Regions from separate parts of the Paeniglutamicibacter cryotolerans genome, predicted to be linked through region 2. Evidence: predicted binding sites of a transcription regulator. Region 2 holds the regulator's gene; the other holds the start of a gene.
What was found. Region 2 encodes HrcA, which represses chaperone genes, less so after heat shock. Its sites were predicted from a motif close to TTNGCACTCGNNNNNNNCGAGTGCNAA; they were not measured.
Positions count from the first base shown of each region.

Region 1: groL (chaperonin GroEL) is a predicted target of HrcA. The motif match lies at 2,082-2,108, and genes of this name have one in related genera.

Region 1 is NZ_JACHVS010000001.1:1,652,907-1,656,294, reverse strand. Features, by position in the region: gene E9229_RS07805 (DUF4031 domain-containing protein) at 1-151, shown strand, start outside; gene groL (chaperonin GroEL) at 274-1,902, opposite strand; gene E9229_RS07795 (LytR C-terminal domain-containing protein) at 2,180-2,842, opposite strand; gene E9229_RS07790 (DUF3263 domain-containing protein) at 2,937-3,233, opposite strand; gene E9229_RS07785 (uracil-DNA glycosylase) at 3,349-3,388, shown strand, end outside.
Region 2 is NZ_JACHVS010000002.1:722,167-725,554, forward strand. Features, by position in the region: gene E9229_RS16465 (DUF4870 domain-containing protein) at 1-136, opposite strand, end outside; gene E9229_RS16470 (DUF3097 family protein) at 289-1,149, opposite strand; gene hrcA (heat-inducible transcriptional repressor HrcA) at 1,346-2,359, shown strand; gene dnaJ (molecular chaperone DnaJ) at 2,435-3,388, shown strand, end outside.

The DNA.
Region 1 (3,388 bases), on a different contig from region 2:
GGCGATTTTCCGGGATGGCCGGGCTCGTATCCTGTCCGCGCTGTTGGAATCCGGCTCGCTCTACTCCACGCCCACTGGCGCCGCGCTATGGGAAGGATCGGCCCGGGCGAACCTAACGGCCGAAATCACCGCACTGAGGTCCGCCGGATAGCGGTGACCTGACGCGGTTCGGTTACACCGCCTTAAATACGGCAAGCCGCGGTTCACCTACCCACAGGGAAGTGAACCGCGGCTTGCACCATGTCCGCTGAACGAACAGGGAAGGCGTAGGGACTAGAAGCCGCCCATGCCGCCCATGTCGTCGCCGCCCGGAGCAGCGGAACCGGCCGGAACCGGCTTGTCCGCAACGACGGCTTCGGTCGTCAGGAACAGGCCCGCGATGGAAGCGGCGTTCTGTAGTGCCGAACGGGTGACCTTGACCGGGTCATTGACGCCGGCTGCCAGCAGGTCGACGTACTCACCGGTGGCAGCGTTCAGGCCGTGGCCTGCCGGAAGGCTCTTGACCTTGTCGGCTACAACGCCCGGCTCCATGCCGGCGTTGAAGGCGATCTGGCGCAGCGGTGCTTCGATGGCAACGCGCACGATGTTCGCACCGGTTGCCTCGTCCCCGACCAGTTCCAGCTTGGCGAATGCCTTGGCGCCGGCCTGGATGAGTGCAACGCCGCCGCCGGCGACAATGCCTTCTTCCACTGCTGCCTTGGCATTTCGCACTGCATCTTCGATGCGGTGCTTGCGCTCCTTGAGCTCGACCTCGGTGGCGGCACCGGCCTTGATGACCGCAACGCCGCCGGCCAACTTGGCAAGGCGCTCCTGCAGCTTCTCACGGTCGTAATCCGAATCGGAGTTCTCGATCTCTGCGCGGATCTGGTTGACACGGCCAGCGATTTCCTCGGCGTCGCCAGCACCTTCGACGATGGTGGTCTCGTCCTTGGTGACAACGACCTTGCGGGCGGAGCCCAGCAGTTCGAGGGTGGCGTTTTCCAGCTTCAGACCGATTTCCTCGGCGATGACCTGTCCACCGGAGAGGATGGCGATGTCGGCAAGCATGGCCTTGCGACGGTCACCGAAGCCCGGGGCCTTGACGGCGACGGACTTGAACAGGCCGCGGATCTTGTTCACGATCAGCGTGGCCAGAGCCTCGCCTTCGATGTCCTCGGCGATGATCAGCAGCGGCTTGTTGGACTGCATGACCTTCTCGAGGATGTTCACCAGATCCTTGACGTTGGAGATCTTCGAGTTGACGATCAGGATGTACGGATCCTCGAGGACGGTTTCCTGGCGCTCGTTGTCGGTGACGAAGTAAGCGGAGATGTAGCCCTTATCGAAGCGCATGCCCTCGGTGAGCTCAAGCTCGAGGCCGAAGGTGTTCGACTCCTCGACGGTGATGACACCTTCCTTGCCGACCTTGTCCAGCGCCTCGGCGATCAGTGCGCCGATTTCGTTGTCACCGGCGGAAATCGACGCGGTGGCGGCGATTTCTTCCTTGGTTTCGATTTCCTTGGCGGAGGCGAGCAGCTCGACGGTGACGGCTTCGACAGCCTTCTCGATGCCGCGCTTCAGCGACAGCGGATCGGCGCCGGCGGCAACGTTGCGCAGGCCTTCCTTGACGAGGGCCTGCGCCAGGACGGTGGCGGTGGTGGTACCGTCGCCTGCGACGTCATCGGTCTTCTTGGCAACTTCCTTGACGAGTTCCGCACCGATCTTCTCGTACGGATCCTCGAGCTCGATCTCCTTGGCGATGGAGACGCCGTCGTTGGTGATCGTGGGTGCGCCCCACTTCTTCTCCAGCACGACGTTGCGGCCGCGGGGGCCCAGGGTTACCTTTACGGCATCTGCCAGGATGTTCAGGCCGCGCTCAAGTCCGCGGCGTGCTTCTTCGTCAAATGCAATCATCTTGGCCATAACGGCTGTGGTCCTTTCGGGACGTTCATGCGTAACAGTGACCGGAGGCAACGCCCGCGACGGACGGTTTTCCGGCACCGGCATGGGCCGGGGCGCCGATCAACCTCGCTGCTCTGATCAAGGACTCACTGCGCTGCGCCCTTTGTCAGACCAGATTGCGGCAATGAAACACCGATTCTCTGGCAGTCGGGGCACGCGAGTGCTAACTCAAATCTTGGCACTCAGGCATGGAGAGTGCAAGCCACGGGACTCCGCTTCCAGCGAAGTCCCAGCCGGTCTACGGATTAAAGTTACGTCCAAGAACCACGGCAATCTCGCCGGGAATGTTGGTGCTCTGCATCACCGAGGTGATTCCCAGCGCCTCGGCAGCCGCTTCAGCCGTGGACTTGGAAGATGCCTGCCGGTAGTAGACGGTGGAGTACGTGACCTTCTTGGTCCAGTTTCCGGCCGATACCTGAGTGAAACCGGCGCCATTGAGCGTTCTGGTACCGGTTCCAGCCAACCCTCCGCGGGTCGATCCATTGTAGATGCCGATCTTTGCCGCCTTGTTGGCCAGCGCCTCGGCGTCCGTAGCCGTCGGCCCCGGGTTCGACGTTGACTCGGGCAGTTCCACGGCGCCGGTCGCCCCCGTGGAACCAGTCGCCTTGGGCTCGGTGCTGGCCTTCGTCGGGGCGGGCTTCTTCGTGGTGCTCGGCGTCGCGCTGGGCGCGGTGGCGGGAGGGATGGGCTGCGGGTCCTGGCCGCCAAGCATCCCGGGGAGCAGCAAGAAGCTGAACAGCCCGACAAACAGGGCAAACGCCCCCGTGATCATCAGCCAGCGCAATCCCGAGCCGCCACCGGCTGATGCCGCTGATGCGGCCCAGCCGGCCGCACGATGCGCTCCGTTGCGGTTGCTGAACTCGGGAACACGATCGAATTCATCGCGCGGATAATTGGTCATGCCCGTCCTCGGTGGTCTTGCCTGCATGGTGATTCAACGTGCCCATCGCCCCGGAGGGATGGTTCCCCTGTTCTGGCGCGGATGGCGCCCGGAGCTACGATTCGGTGCCGATCCGCTTGGCCGAACGGGCGCGATGCCTCGTGGATCGTAGTCTACGCAATCGCTTGACCAGCATCGGGTCATAGGCCAAAGCGGCCTCCGTGTCGATCAGTGTGTTCAGCAGCTGGTAGTAATTGGCGGCCGGAATGGAAAACAGTTCGGAGATGGCCTGTTCCTTGGCTCCGGCGTACTTCCACCACTGCCGCTCCAGGGCCAGGATCCGCTGCGACCGCTCGTCCAACCCGCATTCCGGGTCGGGCGTGAAATCCAAATTCAGCGGTTCCGCGGGCATCTTACTCCTCCTCATTGCGGATCCCCAGCCGGTCACCGCGCACCCTCCATTCTAGGCACTCACGACACCTGTGTCATTTACAGTCGGCGGAGTCACAGGGGCCAGAATGGATGGTATGGATGATGCACAGGGCTCCCTCTTCGAACTTCCCGACC
Region 2 (3,388 bases):
TCGAACCGAAGTGCGCGATCATCGCCCATTGGCGATCCTCAGCCGGGGTTAGCGGAAGCGGTGCCGGCGAGGATCCCTCTAATCGGTCCGAATCGCCACGTTCGGCGTTCGCGGCCTGCTTAGCCCCATCAGCCACTGACTGACCCCATTTCTGCTTCGTCGGTACTGTCTGGCCCCTAGTCTATCGTCCGACCCGGCCTCGGTGGCAGGGCTTGCGGGCCAGTCCCAAGTGAACCGCCTCCACCCGGCCGTGAACTTTCTCACAACCATTGTGCGACGCCCGATAACCTAGTCCCGATGGTCTCCGGCAGTGAGGAAGTCGATGACTTCCTCGACCCTGGCCAGCAGCGACGGTTCGAGGTCGGCGTAGGAGTTCACCTGGCCCAGCAGGCGCTTCCAGCCCAGCGCGACATCGGTGACGGTGGCGTGTTCCCACCCCAGGCCCTTCAGGATCCCCGTCTTCCAATCGGTACCCCGCGGCACTACCGGCCAGGCGGAAATGCCCAGCACCTTGGGCCTGATGGCCTGCCAGACATCGATATAGGGGTGCCCGACGATGAGTACGTGACCGGCGGCGCCGGGGACGCGCATCGCCTCCGCGGCGATCCTCGCCTCCTTGGAGCCGGTGACGAGGTGGTCGACCAGGATGCCGAGCTTGCGCTGGGGGCCGGGAGCAAAGCCGCGGACGGCGGCGGCCAGGTCATCGACGCCATGCAGCGGCTCGACCACTATGCCTTCGACGCGCAGGTCGTGGCCCCAGACCTTTTCAACGAGCTCGGCATCGTGCTTGCCCTCGACCCAGATGCGGCTGGCCCGGGCGGTCCGGGCCTTGAGCCCGGTGACCAGGCGAGAGCCCGATGCGCTGCGTACGGGGGTGGCCGGGGCGGCCGCCGTGGCAACGGGCTCGGTCAGTTCCACTGGTTCGCCCTCGAGCAGGAAGCCGTAGCCGGTGCGGAAGGAACGGGTCTTGCCGCGGCGGTCCTCCAGCACGACCATGCGCAGGCCGCCGGACTTCTCAACCCGGACGACCTCGCCGACCCAGCCGCTTTCCACGTCCTCCAGCAGCAGCCCGCGGGCCGCCGGAACCCTGCGCAGGGCCTGGCGCTTGGGCGCCGAGATATCCCGGGCACCCCAACCGAATTGGCTCATCCTCAATCACTACTCTCGTTCGGGGCAGGGTGGGGAAGCGCCGTGTGAGTCCCGCTTCATCCATAGGCCAACCATGCTAACAACGCCCGGCTCGTATTAGACTTAGCACTTGAACGTGTCGAGTGCCAGAAGCTCGATGCGAAACGACCATCGCCTCCCGGTGCGCACCGGGGCGCGGAGCAGGAGAAACGTCCCCATGTCCGAACCGCGCCGGCTCGAGGTGCTTCGTGCGATAGTCGAGGACTACGTGCACTCGCGCGAGCCCGTGGGCTCCAAGGCGCTGGTTGAACGGCACGGCCTGGGCGTCTCCGCCGCCACGATCCGCAACGACATGGCGGCGCTGGAGGACGAGGGGCTCATCGTCGCCCCGCACACCTCGTCCGGCCGGATCCCCACGGAGCGGGGTTACCGCCGCTTCGTGGACCGGATAGAGGACGTCAAGCCGCTCTCGGGCGCTGAACGCCGCGCCATTTCCTCGCTCTTGGAGGGATCCAGCGATCTGAACGAGGTGCTGGAGAACACGGTGCGGCTGCTCGCGCAGATCACCCACCAGGTGGCGGTCATCCAGGTCCCGCTCTACAGCGACGCGGCGGTCCGCCACATCGAACTCGTCGGGCTCGGCGGCGGCCAGGCGCTGGTGGTGCTCATTTCCACCCGCGGCACCGTCGACCAGCGCGTCATCGCACTCTCCGGCGAGGTCTCCACCGAGGACCTGTATTCACTGCGTGACGCGATGCTCGGTGCCGTGTCCGGGGCCCGGCTCACCGAACTGGCCCGGGCCGCCCAGAACGCCGTGGACCTGCTCGAGCCGCGGCTGCGCGGCGCGGCGCAGGCACTGGCCTCGGCCCTGTGCGCGCTGTCCCGCAACAGCGCCATCGAACGCATGGTCATGGCTGGAACGGCGAACTTGGCCCGCTCCACCAGCGACTTCCCGCTGAGCATCACCCCGGTGCTCGAGGCGCTGGAAGAGCAGGTGGTGCTCTTGCGCTTGTTCTCCGAGCTGGAGGAGGACGGCCGTGGCATGTCGGTGAGCATCGGCAGCGAAAACGCCCACGGGTCACTGAGCGGGGCGTCGGTCGTGGCCACCGGGTACGGCCCCGGGGAGCACGCGAAGATCGGCGTGCTGGGGCCCACCCGGATGGACTATCCGGCCTCGATGGCCGCGGTGCGCGCCGTCGCTCGTTACCTCTCCCGCATTCTGGCCGGTTGAGCGGCGCCGAACGGCGCCATCACACCGGGCAACGACAATGAATTTCCAGGCAGCACGAAAGGACGCACACACACTGTGAGCACTCACTACGACGTACTCGGGGTCGCGAAGGACGCCACCCCGGAGGAGATCAAGAAGGCCTACCGCAAGCTGGCCCGCAAGCTCCACCCCGATGTGAACCCCGGCGAGGACGCCTCCGAGCAGTTCAAGGCGGTCACCCATGCCTACGAGGTCCTCTCCGATCACGACAAGCGCAGCAATTACGATGCCACCGGCAACGAGAACGGCAACGGATCCCAGGGCTTCGGCGGGGGAGGCGCCGGTTTCGGCGGTTTCGGCGACATCTTCGAGCAGTTCTTTGGCGGCAACCAGGCCCAGGGCCCGGCCTCGCGCACCCAGCGCGGACGCGACGCGCTGATCACGGCGACCATCGACCTGAAGGACGCAGTCCTGGGCGTGGTCTATCCGCTGGAAATGGAAACGGCAGTCACCTGCCCGACCTGCCAGGGCTCCTGCTGCCGCCCGGGCACGCATCCGGAAACCTGCACCATCTGCCGCGGCGCCGGCCAGGTCCAGCGCCCCGTGCGCTCGTTCCTGGGCCAGATGATGACCGTGGAAACGTGTCCCGCCTGCCGCGGCTTCGGCACCACCATCCCCGAGCCCTGCAACGAGTGCCTGGGCCAGGGCCGCGTGCGCGAACGCATGAGCAAGCAGCTGAAGATTCCCGTGGGCGTCGCCACCGGCACCCGCATCCACCTGGCCAACCAGGGCGAGGCCGGCACCGGCGGAGGCCCGAACGGGGATCTCTACGTGGAGATCGAGGTGCGCCGGCACAAGACCTTCGAACGCGAGGGCGATGACCTGCACGCGACCATGAACGTGCCGATGACGGCGGCGGCCCTGGGCGCGGACCTGAAGCTTGAAACCTTCGACGGGACAGAGACCCTGGCCGTGGAGCCGGGCACGCAGTCCGGCGCCACGGTCCGCCTGGCCGGGCTCGGCGTACCGAGCCTGCGCAGCGGACGCCGG